DNA from 2 places in the Serratia sp. TSA_7 genome. Region 2 is predicted to be linked to the other one. Evidence: predicted binding sites of a transcription regulator. Region 2 holds the regulator's gene; the other holds the start of a gene.
What was found. Region 2 encodes LexA, which represses DNA repair genes until DNA is damaged. Its sites were predicted from a motif close to TNCTGTATGTACATACAGNA; they were not measured.
Positions count from the first base shown of each region.

Region 1: the regulator LexA is predicted to act here: its motif matches at 6,206-6,225, upstream of ACUTQW_RS01055 (DNA translocase FtsK 4TM domain-containing protein).

Region 1 covers NZ_JBQZFU010000001.1:210,215-218,883, reverse strand. Annotated here, with positions in the region: gene cydC (heme ABC transporter ATP-binding protein/permease CydC) at 1-406, opposite strand, end outside; gene cydD (heme ABC transporter permease/ATP-binding protein CydD) at 409-2,175, opposite strand; gene gstA (glutathione transferase GstA) at 2,353-2,970, opposite strand; gene ACUTQW_RS01070 (LysR family transcriptional regulator) at 3,067-3,954, opposite strand; gene trxB (thioredoxin-disulfide reductase) at 4,033-5,004, opposite strand; gene lrp (leucine-responsive transcriptional regulator Lrp) at 5,676-6,170, shown strand; gene ACUTQW_RS01055 (DNA translocase FtsK 4TM domain-containing protein) at 6,291-8,669, shown strand, end outside.
Region 2 covers NZ_JBQZFU010000011.1:51,459-60,127, reverse strand. Annotated here, with positions in the region: gene ACUTQW_RS23110 (anti-sigma factor family protein) at 1-192, shown strand, start outside; gene zur (zinc uptake transcriptional repressor Zur) at 378-890, shown strand; gene ACUTQW_RS23100 (CsbD family protein) at 1,005-1,214, opposite strand; gene dinF (MATE family efflux transporter DinF) at 1,534-2,871, opposite strand; gene lexA (transcriptional repressor LexA) at 2,973-3,581, opposite strand; gene ACUTQW_RS23085 (diacylglycerol kinase) at 3,700-4,068, opposite strand; gene plsB (glycerol-3-phosphate 1-O-acyltransferase PlsB) at 4,218-6,683, shown strand; gene ubiA (4-hydroxybenzoate octaprenyltransferase) at 6,745-7,617, opposite strand; gene ubiC (chorismate lyase) at 7,635-8,159, opposite strand.

The sequences.
Region 1 (8,669 bases), on a different contig from region 2:
GCAGATACAGATGGTCCAGCGTGTCGACGTCCGCCACCAGCCGGTTAAGCAGATCGGCCTGCCGGAAACGGGCAATGCCGCCCGGTGACAGCGGCAGGATCTTTTTAAAGGTAAATACCCGCAGATGAGAAAGAACGCGGAAGGTGGCGTCGTGACTGACCACGCGCTCTGCGTAGCGCCCGGCGGTGCGGAAGATCGCCGCGCCACGCACGCCGGCAGCCGGCAACATGTAGTTGAAGGTAAACAGGCCCGCCAGGCCGGCGAGCGCCGATGCGGCGAGGAACCAGCCGGAAAGCGCCAATAGGCCGATACTGGCCAGCAGCGTGACGATGGCCAGCAGGATGCCCAGGCAGATCAGCAGGCTGTGACGACGGTATAGTGCCAGGAACGGCAGCAAAACGCGCATGATTATAGCTCCCCGCTGCGGTGTGCGATCAGATTGGCGAACAACCCCGGTTGGGCGCTCAGCGTGGCGTAATCGCCTTGCTGCACGATCCGCCCGCCTTCCATAACCCAGATCTGGTCGTAATCTTCGGTATCTTCCAACTGGTGTGTGACCAGCAGGGTGGTTTGCTGATGCGAGGCTGCGTTGAGTGCCTGCATGACTCGTCGCTCGCTGTGAGCGTCGAGGCTGGCTGCAGGCTCATCCAGCAACAGCAAACGGCGTGGGCTGATGAGTGCCCGGGCGACCGCCACGCGTTGCGCCTGGCCGACGGACAGACGTGCGGCGCTATCGCCGACCTCAGTGTCCAGACCCAGCGGCAAATGCGGCAAGATCTCGCTGACGTAAGCCTGCTCCACCGCCTGTTGCAATTGAGCTTCACTCGCTTGCGGGTGGCCCAGCAGAATGTTTGCCCGTAGCGTTTGCGCCGGCAGGTGCGGGTTTTGTCCCACCCAGCCGAGCTGCCGACGCCAGCCTTCTGCCGCCAGCTCACGCAACTCGGTGCCGTTGACCGTCAGTGAACCGCGATAGGGCAGGAAGCCGAGCAGCAGATTCAGCAGGGAGCTTTTGCCGGCGCCGCTCAGCCCGACCAGAGCAATACGCTGGTGTGCGGACAGGGTGAAACTCAGAGGGCCAGCCAGCAGCACGCCGTTTGGCGACAGAATTTCCAGATCCTGCGCTTTTAACTCCAGCGGTGCATCGGTATTCAGCTCCTGCGTGCCAGTGCCCCTTTGCTCGCCTTCGGCGCCGAGGAAAGTTTCCAACGCTTCTGCGGCGCCCACGGCCTGCGCTTTGGCATGATAGAAAGCACCCAGATCGCGCAGCGGCTGGAAGAACTCCGGAGCCAGAATCAACACCAGGAAGCCAGCAAACAGCGTAACGCCGGTGCCGTAGCTGCCGAAATTCAGCTCGCCAAGGAAGGAAAAGCCAAAATAGACCGCCACCACGGCGATGGAGATGGAGGCAAAGAACTCCAGCACCGCCGATGACAGGAACGCCAGCCGCAGCACTTCCATGGTGCGGCTGCGGAAATCCTCGGACGACTTGGCGATCTGCGCGGTTTCCGCCTCAGCCCGGTTAAACAGACGCAGCGTATCCAACCCGCGCAGGCGATCGAGGAAATTGCCGCTCAGCCGCGCCAGCGCCACAAAGTTGCGTCGGTTGGCATCGGCGGCGCCCATGCCGACCAGCGCCATAAACAGCGGGATCAGCGGGGCGGTCGTCAACAGAATCAGACCGGCGGCCCAGTTGATCGGAAATACGGTTATCAGGATCAGCAACGGGATAAACACCGCCAGATACATCTGCGGCAGATAGCGGGAGTAATAATCCTGCATGTCTTCGATCTGCTCAACGATGATGCTGGCCCAACTGCCCGCCGGTTTCCCCTGGATCCAGGCGGGGCCGAGCTGCTGAAGTTTGTCCAGCACCTGCCGACGCATACGCTGGCGGATCACCTGGCCGCAGATAAAACCAACGCGTTCACGCAGCCAGCTCAACAACGCACGCAGCGCGAAAGTGGCGGCCAACCAGATAAACGAGGGGATCAACTGTTCGCGCGGGGCGTGTTCGATAATCAGGGCGTGGAGCAGGGCGGCCAACAGCCATGCCTGCACGACAATCAGAATGCCGCTTATCAGCCCCAACAGCATGGAAAGGCGCAGCCAACGCTGCGCCAACGTGCTCTGAGTTTTGAGCCAACGGGTTAACTGTTGCTGTCTGGTTTTTTTCATCAGATATGAGTCTGCGTCGCCGGTGCCTGTTGTTACAAGCAAGGTTAACGTACTGTTAAAAAAAGTGTTTGCCTCAACCTGAAGCGAACAAGCGAAGGCTAATGTTACCTCTTCACCCGGCAGACTGAAAATAATAAAGCGGTCAAATATCCCTATAACAGACTCTGGTCGCGAGGGTTATTCCACCTCCCGGCTGGCCGCTTCCGCCGCCAGGGCGGCTTGCACCGATTTACGCTGACCGATCTGCGCCATATACCGGGTTAACGTAGGCCAGTTTTTTAACTCGATGGAAAAAGGGGCCATCCAACGCAGTACGGTAAACAGATAGGCATCCGCCACGCTAAAGCGGTCCCCTAACAGGAAATCCTGCCCATCCAGCGCCTGAGCGACATAATCGAGACGGCGGCGCAGCTTGTCGCGGAACAGTGTTTTGACCTCTTCCTGCAGGGCTGCATTGAATAGCGGGCTGGCTCCGGCGTGGATCTCGGCGGTGATGAAATTCAGCCATTCCTGCAAGCGCACCCGTTCGAAGGTATGGCTGGGAGGGACCAGCGCGGCGTCAGGGCGCAGATCCGCCAGATATTGCACGATGGCGGCGCCTTCGGTAATCACCCGGCCGTCTTCCAGCATCAGGGCGGCGACGTAACCCTTGGGATTGATCTGATAAAAATCACCGCCGTCGGCGCTGCGTTTGCTGCGGTTATTCACCCGGATAAGTTCAAACGGCAATTCCAGCTCTCGCAGGACAATATGCGGGGATAGCGAACAGGCGTCGGGCGCAAAATAGAGTTTCATGAGAATTCCTGAGGCAAAAAGCGATATCGCTTGACCGACAGCATGCCGCCGGTGGGGCCTGCAGAAAAATTAGAATGTCAGAAACCCGTCATCAGTTCAGCTACTGACGGGCTGCGGCAGATGATCTCGCAGGTAATCCAGCAGGGTTTGTACCGGCGCAGAGCCCGCGCCAGCGAACGAACAGACCAGGCCAAAATAACGGTAGAGCGGGACGCTCAACGGCAGAGCGCAAATGCCGGCGGCGTCGGTCGGTATCACCGATGCAGGCATCAACGAAACGCCGACGCCTTCGCGCACCAGCGTCAGTGCAGTGCTCCAGTCGCTGACGGTCACACGTATGTCAGCCAGCGCAATACCGGCCTGCTGTGCCAACCGTTGCGCGTTGAGGCTGCAGCCGCCGGTAGCCAGCACAAAGGGCAGCCCGGCCAGCGCTTTAAAATCCACCGGTTGCCGGCCCCTGGCCAGCGGGTGGCCGCTGGCGGTAACCGCAAGCCACAGATCTTGTCCCAGAGGATAGCCTTGTCTTTCTTCCTTTGGGTTCAGCACCACGCCGACGTCGACGGTTTCCAGTGCCAGCCAGTTCTCCACTTCTTGATCGGTGCCTTCCAACTGAATCAGCTCAATGGCGGGGTAGAGGCGGCGGAATTTACGCAATAGCGGCGGAAGCAAGAGGGCAAATGCCGAGGGAAAGCTGGCCAGCCGAATTTTGCCCGAGTGCGCACTTTTCGCCTGCAGCGCGTAGTTTTGGATCGCATCGAGTTCGGCGAGCATGGCGCGGGCGTGGAGGACAATTCGCTCCCCGCTTTGTGTCAGAGTCACTGAATGTGGCAGGCGGACAAACAACTGCGTGCTTAGGGCGCTTTCCAATTGAGCGATAGCCTGGCTGGCGCCGGACTGGGTCATGCCGCACTGGTTTGCCGCCAGCGTAATTTTGCCGCTGTCGGCCACGGCGACCAGCAAGCGCCAGTGGAGAAGGTTCTGCATCCTATGCCCATCCGCTCATCGTTAAGGTACAAAAAAAGCGGCTGAAGCAGCCGCTTTTCAGGATAACAGAACGTGCCGTTACAGCACTTCTGCGCCAGCGATGCCGTCCAGGTAACGCTCAGCGTCCAGCGCCGCCATACAGCCGGTGCCGGCGGAAGTGATCGCCTGACGGTAGATATGGTCCATCACGTCACCCGCAGCGAATACGCCAGGAATGGTGGTCTGGGTGGCGTTGCCGTGAATACCGGACTGAACCTTGATATAGCCGTTTTCCAACTCCAGTTGGCCACCGAAGATGCTGGTGTTCGGGCTGTGTCCGATGGCGATAAATACGCCGGCCAGCGCCAGTTCCTGCGTTGCATTATCCGCTTTGGTACTGCGAATGCGCACGCCGGTAACGCCCATCTGATCGCCCAGCACTTCATCCAGCGTATGGTCGGTATGCAGCACGATATTGCCGTTTTTCACTTTCTCCATCAGCCGGTCGATCAGGATCTTCTCTGAGCGGAAGCTGTCGCGGCGGTGGATCAGATGAACTTCAGCGGCGATGTTGGACAAATACAACGCTTCTTCCACGGCGGTATTGCCGCCGCCGACTACCGCGACTTTCTGATTGCGGTAGAAGAAACCGTCACAGGTCGCGCAGGCGGAAACGCCTTTGCCCTTGAAGGCGTCTTCGGAAGGCATGCCCAGGTAACGGGCAGATGCGCCGGTGGCGATGATCAAAGCATCGCAAGTGTATTCGCCACTGTCGCCGAACAGGCGGAACGGACGGTTCTGCAGATCGACGCTGTTGATGTGATCGAACACGATCTCGGTCTGGAATTTTTCTGCGTGCTCGCGCATGCGCTCCATCAGCGCCGGGCCGGTCAAGCCTTCGGCATCGCCAGGCCAGTTTTCCACTTCGGTGGTGGTGGTCAGTTGGCCACCTTGTTCCATACCGGTAATCAGTACCGGGCTCAGGTTTGCGCGCGCAGCGTAAACCGCGGCGGTGTAGCCGGCCGGGCCGGAACCCAGGATCAGTAATTTGCTATGTTTAGCCGTGCCCATGAATACCCTCTTTTCCCACAATGCGGACAATGAAACCGATTGTAGGGAAAATGCAGCATTAAAAAAAGCGTCAGCGGATGTTGTTAACGATTTGTTTGATAGCCGTGACCTATTAATTATTGTTTTACCACCAAAACGAGCGTAAAACGCAGCAATTTAACTTATGGAAGCCACTTGCCGACGTTATGCGCTCGTTCTGCCTGAGACACCACATTTACCGGGTTTCAGCCGTTTTGCTCTGCGGGGTTTAAGCCAGCGATTCATAACTAAAAATGGGGTGCTGACTTTTCATGACGACAGGTTCTTCTGATTTTGCTTCTTTTACTTTGACAATCCGCTGCGCATTTGCGAAAACATCATAGGAAGAAGAAATTATCCCCCTACCTACAGTAAATCGTACGTATTTGCGGCGGCGGTGCAGGATTTTGCGCCATTGTCGAAGCGGAGAGCGGCAGGTGAGGGGAACATCGCGTCAGCGAATGGCAATTTCCTTCTTGAGATGAACGTCATTTGAATCCGTTGTGCAGGGTTGACAGACAGGTTGCACAACGATGAATGATGGTAGTGAAGCATATGACAGGCATCGGGTCTTCGCTTGGAACAAGCCCTTACACATTGACGTTGGCTAGGGTGTGGCAAGTGCAGGGAAGAAAATAAGAGAGACAATAATAATGGCAGACAATAAGAAACGCCCGGGTAAAGATCTCGACCGTATCGACCGCAATATCCTGAATGAGCTGCAGAAGGATGGGCGTATCTCGAACGTTGAGCTTTCGAAGCGCGTGGGGTTATCCCCAACCCCATGTTTAGAACGTGTGCGCCGCCTCGAGCGCCAGGGTTTTATTCATGGCTATACCGCTTTGCTCAACCCGCATTATCTGGATGCATCTCTGCTGGTTTTCGTGGAAATCACGCTGAACCGCGGCGCGCCGGATGTGTTTGAGCAATTTAACTCAGCAGTTCAAAAGCTTGAAGAAATTCAGGAGTGTCATCTGGTGTCCGGTGATTTCGACTATCTGTTGAAAACCCGCGTGCCGGATATGTCGGCTTACCGTAAGTTGCTCGGTGAAACCTTGCTGCGTCTGCCGGGGGTTAACGACACCCGTACGTACGTGGTCATGGAAGAAGTCAAACAGAGTAACCGTCTGGTTATCAAAACACGGTAAGGTGCAGGTGCAAAACCTGATTAAATTGGTTACACTCCTGTTTATTCATACAGTTTCGGCGCCGGGGAAGCTTCTCGGCGCTGTTGCTATGTCAGCTAACAGGAACCTGGAGAGCCTTTCTTGAGCCAGGAATATACAGAAGATAAAGAAGTTACCCTGAAAAAACTCAGCAGTGGCCGCCGTTTGCTTGAAGCTGTGTTGATTGTGGTAGCCATTTTTGCCGTTTACCTCATGGCTGCCTTGGTCAGTTTCAATCCGTCTGACCCAAGTTGGTCGCAGACCGCGTGGCATGAGCCGATTCATAACCTGGGCGGTGGCGTCGGAGCCTGGTTGGCCGACACGCTGTTCTTCACCTTCGGGGTACTTGCTTACGCAATACCGCCGATCATGCTGGTTTTGTGCTGGGCGGCTTACCGTCAGCGCGACAGCGGCGATTACATCGACTATTTTGCGCTCTCACTGCGCCTTATCGGCACGCTGGCGCTGGTGCTCACCTCGTGTGGCCTGGCGGCACTGAATGTCGACGATCTCTATTACTTCGCTTCCGGCGGCGTTATCGGCAGCTTGCTGAGCAACGCCATGCTGCCGTGGTTCAACGGCATTGGCGCAACGCTGGCATTATTGTGCGTGTGGGCCGCAGGGCTCACGCTTTTCACCGGCTGGTCCTGGTTGGTGATCGCCGAGAGAATCGGCGGTGTGGTGCTGGGTACGGCCACTTTCATGACCAACCGCTCACGCCGTGAGGAGCGTTATCACGACGATGACGATCGCTACGTCGACGACGAGCCGGAGCAGGCAGGGAAGGGGGCCGCAGTTGCTGTAGCCGCCTCTGCGGCTGCGGCCAATGCGGCGGAAGCGGAAGATGACGTACTGTTTTCTGCACCTTCGGTAACGGATGCCGCCAACGCCGCGGCAGACGAGGTTGACGATCCGCTGCTCAACGGCTTGCGGGCTAACGACGATGCCGATGTGGCACCTGTCGCGCCGGTGGCTGTCAGCACGCCGGTAACGCCTGATCCCGCGCCGATAGCGGCCCCGGTGACGGCGCCTGCGGTAACGGCAGCGCCAACGGCTCCGGCCTCGGTGAACCAGCATCCGATGAGTGCTGCAGTGGAGAACGCCGCGCCACCGCTGTATTCGTTTGAAATCCCTGAAGAGACGCCTGCGCCGAAAATGACGCGCCCGGCCGATCCTTATCGGGACGATGATGAACCGCGTTTGGGCAATTGGGACGCACCGGCCGTATCTCAGCCGCACGATCGCTCCCCGTTTGATTTCTCTGCGGCTCAGCGCGACAGCGTTGACGTTGGCAGCTCCACCGGCTTCAGTGCCGGCGAGCCTGAGGTTACGCCATTTGGCAGCATGAAACCGCAGGCGGAAGCCGCAGCGGCGGCCGTTGTCGCCAATACCTTTATGCCGGCCTTTACGGCCACCAGCGACGGTAACTCGCAGGTGAAACAGGGCATTGGCCCTGAGTTGCCGCGGCCGAATCCGGTGCGTATTCCTACCCGGCGCGAGCTGGCGTCTTACGGTATCAAGCTGCCTTCGCAGCGTGTAGCCGAGCAGGAACAGCGCCCCCGCGATGATCAACCGCTGCAAGCTGCGGAAAGCCATCAGCAAGATGAAGAAGCCTTGCAGGAAGCGGCGCTGCGCCAGGCGTTTGCCGAACAGCAAAGCCAGCGTTACGGTGAGGAATATCCGCAAGATAATCAAGATGATGAGCAAGCCCTGCAGGAAGCGGCGTTGCGTCAGGCGTTTGCCGAGCAACAGCAGGCACGCTATGGCCAGCAGGAACCTGTGCAATCGGCGCCGATCGCCAATCCGGTAGATACCCGCAACGCGTTCAGCTTCTCGCCGATGGATGATTTGGTCGACGATAGCCCGAGCGAACCCCTGTTCACTCTGTCGCCGCAGCTTGAAGAACGTATCGAGCAGCAAAGCGAACGTGAAGACGATGTCCCCTTTGGCCAGTTTGAGCCTGCTGCACCGGCTTATTCGTCTCAGACTCCAGCACCGCAGCCATACCAGCCTGCTCAACCTGCTTATCAGCAGCCTGCTTACCAGCAGGCACCACAGCAGCAGCCGCCAGCTTATCAGCAACCTGTGGCGCAACCGGCTCCGGCTGCACCGCAGCAGCCGGCGATGGACAGCCTGATTCACCCGTTCCTGATGCGCAACGATATGCCGCTGCAAAAACCGACCACGCCGTTGCCGACGCTGGATCTGCTGACCGAAGCCCCGAAAGAGGTGGAGCCGGTGGACTCTTTCGCGTTGGAGCAGAAAGCGCGTTTGGTGGAAGCGAGTTTGGCCGACTATCGGGTGAAAGCCGACGTAGTGGATATTTTACCTGGCCCGGTTATTACCCGCTTTGAGCTGGATTTGGCGCCGGGGGTCAAGGCTGCGCGTATTTCCAACCTGTCACGCGATCTGGCGCGTTCCCTGTCAACTTCCGCCGTGCGTGTGGTAGAGGTCATTCCCGGCAAGCCTTATGTCGGATTG
Region 2 (8,669 bases):
CAGTTTGGCCCGCTGGCGCTGTGCATCATTCAGCAACCGGGCAAGCCGGAGTCCGCACAAAGCGAACGCCGCCAGGGGATGAACGTGGTGTATTGGGCCGATGGCAGCCACAGCTTTATGCTGATTGGCCATAATCCTGCGGCGGAGATGACCAGGCTGGCGGAGCGCTTGCAGCGTTCACTGTCCACCTGAGAAGGAATCACGGCGCTTGCCCACCGCTCAGATGCCGGTGTAGCGCGTGAAGGGTCACTCATTTTTCATCGCACCAGCCGTATCTCCGCATCAGGTTGCTCCTTCTCAGCGGAAAAGGGGGCGACTCTCGGCGATTGCGCTTAATCATGATAAAATCGGTTTTTTTACGTACCGGGATATTTGCCATGAACTCAAGCACCCAGGAAAAACTGCTGGCGCAGGCTGAACAACTCTGCCTGCAACGCAATGTGCGGCTGACACCGCAGCGGCTGGAAGTGTTACGCCTGATGGCACAACAACCCGGTGCCATCAGCGCTTATGACCTGCTGGATCTGCTGCGCGTAGCTGAACCGCAGGCGAAACCGCCAACGGTCTATCGCGCGCTGGATTTCTTGTTGGAACAAGGGTTTATTCATCGGGTGGAGTCGGCCAACAGCTACGTGCTGTGCCATCATTTCGAACAACCGATGCATACCTCCGCGCTGTTTATCTGCGATCGCTGTGCTCAGGTGACTGAACGCACCACCGAAGGGGTGGAGGAAACGCTGCAAAAACTGGCGAAAGAGTCGGGTTTTGTGCTGCGCCACAGCGTGGTGGAAGCGCATGGCCTGTGTTCGGGCTGTGTTGAAGTGGAAGCCTGCGACAGCAAGCATGATTGCGGTGAGCACGATCACAGCATTGCCATCAAGAAGAAATAAATTAAGCGGGATTGGTCAGGCACTTCCCTGTACCTGTGGCCGTGGCGTTAAGGGGATCAAAACACCCGGCCGGCTACAGTCGATTACGGCCACCGTATGCTGTGGCCCTGCTCTCTACCAGCGATACTTGCTGTGGTCTTCCCAGGATTTCACTTCTTTCTCGGCCGCCTCTTTCTGGTAGCCATAGCGTTCCTGGATTTTACCGACAAGCTGTTCGCGTTTCCCTTCAATGACCGCCAAATCGTCATCGGTCAGCTTGCCCCATTGTTCCTTCACTTTCCCTTTAAACTGTTTCCAGTTACCGTCGGCTTGATCTTTGTTCATAGTCTCTCCGTTAACCTGTCGTAAATCAGTTTGATACTGTGCTGACCGGGCGTCTAACCAAGCAATTTTTATGGTCTATTACCGCCAACCAAAGGGTTGCCACTCCCCCATTCATTTCGCCAGCCACATGATTAATTGTAGACGCAGATAACGACAACCAAACAAAAACCAGAATAAAAAGCCATAAAAAAACAATTAACCAGAAAAAGACACTAACAAACAAGGTGCTACCCGACTGGAATGGCTCTTGGGAACATGTAAGCAAATATAAATAAAAAACATAAGAAAAATTACTCAATTATCTATAAAGCTCTCTGTCTTATTGCCCCCTAAACCAGGTACCGCGCAGCCGGTGACGGTGCCAGAACCAGCCCAGCGCAATGCCCCTCAGCGACAGAAACACCGCCAGCGCCAGCCATAATCCGTGGTTGCCCAATACAGGTACGGTAAACAACGTCAGGCCGAAGCCGACGGCCGCCACCGCCATGCTGTTGCGCATTTCGGCACCGCGGGTCGCGCCAATAAACATGCCGTCCAGCAGGTAACACCACACACCGACCAACGGCAGCACCACCTGCCACGGCAGATAATGGCTCGCCAGCGTACGCAACTCGGGTAAAGAGGTTAATGCCGAGATGATTTGCTGCCCGGCAACGGCATACAGCACCCCAAAAGCCAGTGCCACCAAACAAGCCTGGCGACAGGCGGCGCGCCATACCTTGCGCAGTTGGCTGTCGTCGCGAGCGCCATAGGCATGGCCGGAATGCGCCTCTACCGCGTAGGCAAAGCCGTCGAGCGCGTAGGCCGTGAAGGTCAGCAAATTCATCAGTACCGCGTTTACCGCCACCACGTCGCCGCCAAGCCGGGCACCGAAAATGGTCAGTGAGGCAAAACACGCTTGCAGCAACAGTGAACGCAACATGATGTCGCGATTCAGCGCCAGCAGGCGCCGCAGATTACCGCGCCAGGCCTGGCGCAGCATCGGCGCGGAAATGCCTCGTATGCGCATCACCCGCCAGGCAAGCCATAGCCCCAGCAGCAGGGTGGCATATTCAGAGATGACGGTCGCCGTCGCCGCCCCTTGCACGTTCCAACCCAGCCCCATCACCAACCAGATATCCAGTACGATATTCAGCAGGTTACCGATAATCAGCAAGATCACCGGTGCACGCACGTATTGCACGCCAAGCAGCCAGCCCAGGATCACCATGTTGGCCAACGCCGCCGGCGCACTTAGCCAGCGGATTTCGAGGAATAGCCGCGCTTGTTCCAGCACCGCGCCATCGCCGCCCACGATCTGCAACGCCATATCGATCAACGGGTGGCGCAGCAGCACAATCGCCACACCGGCCAACACCGCCAGCCACAACGGCTGCATAAAAGCGCGCGCCAACCCCTGAGGATCCTGTGCACCGAGCGCCTGTGCCGCCAGCCCGGTAGTGCTCATACGAAGGAACAGCAGCAACATAAACAGGAAGCTGGTAGCCATGGCACCAATAGCAACGCCACCCAGATAGGCGGGGCTATCCAGGTGGCCAATCACCGCAGTATCCACCAGCCCGAGCAGCGGAACGGTAATATTGGAAAAGATCATGGGTAACGCAAGGCGCCATAGGGCTTTATCAGTATCGCTGGTGAAGGCAGAAAGCAGGCGCATAGTGAAATGTTCCCGTGGCGGTAGGGTTTGAATGAATCAGAAATGACATCGCCCCAGAGCTGGGGCGATTTAAATCAGAGGACAACGTTCAGGCGCAGCGATTAAATCCAGTCGCCGTTGCGGATCACGCCGACCGCCAGACCTTCAATGGTGAAATTTTGCTGACGCAGGTCGACCACGATAGGCTGGAACTCGCTGTTTTCCGGCAGCAGTTCAACCACATTGCCGTGTTTTTTCAGGCGTTTGACCGTAACTTCATCTTCAATACGCGCCACAACTACCTGGCCGTTCCGCACGTCCTGGGTTTTATGCACCGCCAGCAGATCGCCGTCGAGGATGCCGATATCACGCATCGACATGCCGTTGACCCGCAGCAGGAAATCCGCGCTCGGTTTGAACAAAGAAGGATCCACCTTATAGTGCCCTTCGATATGCTGCTGCGCCAGCAGCGGTTCACCGGCGGCCACGCGGCCAATCAGCGGTAAACCTTCTTCATCTTCCATCAGCAGGCGAATGCCGCGTGAAGCGCCGGAGACGATCTCGATCACGCCCTTGCGCGCCAGCGCTTTCAGATGTTCTTCTGCAGCATTTGGCGAACGGAACCCCAGACGCATGGCGATCTCGGCGCGCGTTGGCGGCATGCCAGTTGACGAAATATGATCGCGAATCAGATCATAGACTTCTTGTTGTCTGGTAGTTAATGCTTTCATTCCGCCCCCTGTTTGTTTATACAGTCTTGCTGTGAGTATATACAGGTAAGCGCGGCTTGGGAACCGAAGAATGAATAAAAATCAGGGATTAGCGCCCCGCCGCAACGGAGCGTTCCACTCAGGCAAAGTGTTGCCAGAGTACCGAACCCCAGACAAACAGCGCCAGTATGATCGTCAGCGTTACCGCCGCCGACCCCATATCTTTCGCCCGCCCGGAAAGCTCGTGGTGTTCCGTGCCCACCCTATCGACAATGGCTTCAATCGCGCTGTTCAGCATCTCGACGATCACGACCAACAGCACCGATCCGATCAGTAAAATGCGCGCTATCGCACCCACATCCAGCCAGATCGCCAGTATGATAGCCAGCACGGTCGCCACCAGCTCCTGGCGGAATGCGGCTTCGTGCTGCCAGGCAGCAGAAAAGCCTTTATATGAGTAGCCGGCGGCTTTAATAATACGGGTCAGGCCGGTTGCTTGGTTTGCCATGTTTTTTAGTGCCTTTCACAGAGGTAAGTCATAATTATAGAGCTTGGGTCAGGAAACTCTCCCGGCTCACGGTTTTCCAACACCACAGATCTGCTACCCGGTTTCTGGTATGCTTGCGGCGCATTGCTAACAAGAGGCTTCACGTTGTTATGTCAGGTTGGCGTAAAATTTATTATAAATTATTGAATTTACCACTTAAATTGTTGGTAAGAAGTAAGGTTATCCCTTCAGATCCGGTCACGGAGTTAGGGTTGGATCCCTCACGGCCGATTTTGTATGTTTTACCTTATAATTCCAAGGCGGATTTACTGACGCTGCGCACCCAGTGCCTGGCGCAGGATTTGCCCGACCCCCTCAATCCGCTGGAGATAGACGGCACCGTACTGCCAAGCCATGTGTTTATTCACGACGGCCCGCGCGTGTTCCGCTACTACACACCGAAAGAAGAGTCGGTAAAACTGTTTCACGACTATCTGGATCTGCACCGCAGCAATCCGGATCTCGATATTCAGATGCTGCCGGTGTCGGTGATGTTTGGCCGTTCCCCAGGCCGAGAAGGCCACGGCACGCCGCATCTGCGCTTGCTGAACGGCGTCCAGAAATTCTTCGCCGTCCTGTGGCTGGGCCGCGACAGCTTCGTGCGTTTCTCCAACACCGTTTCGCTGCGCCGAATGGCGACCGAACACGGCACGGACAAAACTATCGCACAAAAACTGGCGCGCGTGGCGCGCATGCATTTCTCGCGTCAACGTCTGGCCGCCGTCGGCCCAAGCCTGCCGGCTCGTCAGGATCTGTTCAATAAGCTGCTGGCGTCCAAAGCGATCGAAAAAGCGGTCGAGGACGAAGCGCGCAGCAAGAAAATTTCCCATGAAAAGGCCCAGCAGAACGCCATTGCGCTGATGGAAGAGATCGCCGCCGACTTCTCGTACGAGACGGTGCGCCTTTCCGATCGCGTGCTGAGCTGGACCTGGAACCGGCTGTATCAGGGCATCAACGTCACCAATGCCGAGCGCGTGCGCCAGTTGGCGCAGGACGGCCACGAGATCGTTTATGTGCCGTGCCACCGCAGCCATATGGACTACCTGCTGCTGTCCTACGTGCTGTATCACCAGGGCCTGGTGCCGCCGCACATCGCCGCCGGCATCAACCTCAACTTCTGGCCGGCCGGGCCGATCTTCCGTCGCCTGGGCGCGTTCTTTATCCGCCGCACCTTCAAAGGCAACAAGCTGTATTCAACGGTGTTCCGCGAATACCTCGGCGAGCTGTTTACCCGCGGTTACTCGGTGGAATACTTCGTCGAAGGCGGCCGTTCCCGTACCGGGCGCCTGCTGGAACCGAAGACCGGCACCCTGTCGATGACCATCCAGGCAATGTTGCGCGGTGGCACTCGCCCTATCACGCTGGTCCCGATCTACATCGGTTACGAACACGTGATGGAAGTAGGTACTTACGCCAAAGAGCTGCGCGGTGCGACCAAGGAAAAAGAGAGCCTGTTGCAGATGCTGCGCGGCCTGCGCAAGCTGCGTAATCTCGGCCAGGGTTACGTCAACTTCGGCGATCCGCTGCCGTTGACCGCCTACCTGAACCAGAACGTGCCGCAGTGGCGCGAATCGATTGACCCGATCGAAGCCCAACGTCCAAGCTGGCTGACGCCAACGGTCAACGACCTGGCGGCCAAGATCATGGTCCGCATCAACAACGCCGCCGCCGCCAATGCCATGAACCTGTGTTCCACGGCGCTGCTGGCCTCACGCCAGCGCTCGCTGACCCGCGAGCAGCTGCTTGAGCAGTTGGAGTGTTATCTGCAACTGATGCGCAACGTGCCTTACGCCGGCGACGTCACAGTGCCGACCCAAACGCCGGACGAGCTGCTGGATCACGCGCTGAACATGAACAAGTTCGAGGTGGAGAAGGATAACATCGGCGATATCATCATCCTGCCGCGCGAGCAGGCGGTGCTGATGACCTATTACCGCAACAATATCCACCATCTGCTGGTGCTGCCTTCGTTGATCGCCACCATAGTGATGCATCACCGCCGGGTGTCCCGCGCTGAACTGCTGCGGCAGATCGGCCTGATTTACCCGATGCTGAAGGCCGAACTGTTCCTGCACAACGACAAGGAACAACTGCCGGAAGTGCTGCGGCCGCTGATCGCGGAAATGATCCGCCAGCAGCTCATCTGCGACAAAGGCGAGGATCTGGTGCTTAACCCGGCGCGCATTCGCCCTCTGCAATTGCTGGCAGCCGGCGTGCGCGAAACGTTGCAGCGCTATGCCATCACCATGTCTATCCTCAGCGCCAACCCGAGCATCAACCGCGGCGCGCTGGAGAAAGAGAGCCGCATCATGGCCCAGCGTCTTTCGGTGCTGCATGGTATCAATGCGCCAGAGTTCTTCGACAAGGCGGTGTTCTCTACCCTGGTGGCGACGCTGCGTGAAGAAGGCTACATCAACGATGTCGGCGATGCCGTTCGTGAGCACACCCTGGAGGTGTACAGCATGTTGAGCGATTTGATTACCCCGGAAATCAAGCTGACTATCGAGAGCGTCAGCATGCCGGCGGAAACCAGCGTGCAGCCGGAAACGGCGGCGACGGAAGAAAAAGCTGAATAATTGATTGATAATCAAAAACAAAAAGGCACCGCAGGGTGCCTTTTTTATTGCAGGAATACCGCTAGCCCTGCCAATAACTCAATGCGATACCGATAAACAACACCAGCCCGACATAGTTATTATCCAGAAACGCCTTGAAGCAGGCGTCGCGATCGCGGGTAGCGATTTGCTTTTGCTGATGAATAAACAAGGCACCCGCCAATAGCAACGACCAATAAAACGCCCCGCTCAGTTTGGCCAGATAGCCCACCCACAGCAGCAGCAGCAGCGTCGCGAACTGCAGCAGACCGACGATCAGTTTGTCGTAACGGCCAAACAGAATGGCGGTGGATTTGACGCCAATCTTCAGGTCATCGTCACGGTCCACCATCGCATACAGCGTATCGTAAGCCACCGTCCAGCAGATATTGGCCAGCAGCAGCAACCAGCAGCTCAACGGCAGTGCCTCGCTGACGGCGGCGTAGCCCATTGGGATGCCCCAACCGAACGCCGCTCCCAGCACGAACTGCGGCAGATTGGTGACCCGCTTCATAAACGGATAGATCCACGCCAGCGCCAGCGCCGCCAGCGACAGCCAGATGGTCATGGCGTTCAGCGTCAGCACCAGCCCAAACGAGACCAGCACCAGCACCACGAACAGGATCTTGGCCTCTTTCTCGCTCACCCGGCCGCTCGGCATTGGGCGCCCCGCGGTTCGCTTCACGTGGCCGTCAACGGCGCGGTCGGCATAGTCATTCACCACGCAGCCGGCAGCACGCATCAGGAACACCCCAATCACGAACACCAGCAGGATAGACAGTGGCGGCACCCCCTGCCCCGCAATCCACAGCGCCCACAGCGTTGGCCACAGCAGCAGCAGGCTGCCGATCGGTTTATCGAGGCGCATCAGATGGCCGTATGCCCGCCATTTGCTTTGAGTCACGCTTCCCTCCAAGGTATTTCCTCTCCTCATCATGCGATTTCCGCGCTGCCCGCCGCGTACAACGGCGAAGCCGGTAAAAACAGTTCGGTCAGCAATAAGGGCTTGCCCGCCAGCCGTAAACGGGAGCGGCGCGCCCATAACGCATCCTGCCGCCCCATATGAATGTAATCGCGAGTCAATTCACCGCTGCTGAACAGGTAACGCCCCAGCGGGAGCGTGCCCAAATCCACCAACGCCTGATCCGGGCCGGTCAAGGTCTCTTGCGGGATCACCGTGCGCCCCAGCAGCCAAGGCTGGTTATCGCCCAGCAGTATTATCTCTCGCAGCCAGTAACGCGGGCTATCCGGCAGGTGTTCGGCTTCTTCACCCAACTGGTCGCGGGTGACGAAACATTCGCGCTGCGGTTCAACGTGCACGCGCCCACAGTGGCGTTCAAAACGGCGGGTCATGGATCCTGGCTCCATCAGCCAGTCGCTGACGGCGGCGGGTACCGGGGGGTGTTGCGCAGATAACCACTCAAGCGGCGGCAGGATGGAATCCCTATTGCCAGACATTGTTCTACTCCAGGCCTGACACCGCACCCTGCGGCCGCACCAGACCATACAAACTGTTAACAGAAATTCATTGTAACGCAGAAATCCAAAAGCGGCAGGCTGATTCGTGGCGCGGCGGGCAGCAAAATCGCCGCGGTAAAAACGCCGCAATGTCATCTTTCTGCCATCTGTTTTCTTTACCTTCACTCCCCGGAGCGGTGGGGATTCTGTGATCGCCTGCAAACTTTCACCTCTGCAGCATTGTTTTGTCTACGCGCGTAGATACCTTTGTCATGCAGCGTTGAATCGCCACCCGCTCGACACTTTTGTCTAAGGCTGTGCCCCGCAATAGGTCGTGGTGCCGTCGCAGTTCCAAAAGCCCGTAATCAAGGCGGAGGGTGCAGAACATAGTGGGCTACGTTCAAGCCCGACAACGCAGAGTACGGGCTTTTGGGGCGCGACCCGAAGGGCTGGGGCCATTTGAACGCGCACCTGTGTTACGAGCCGCTTATTTGGCCCACCAAACCTCAC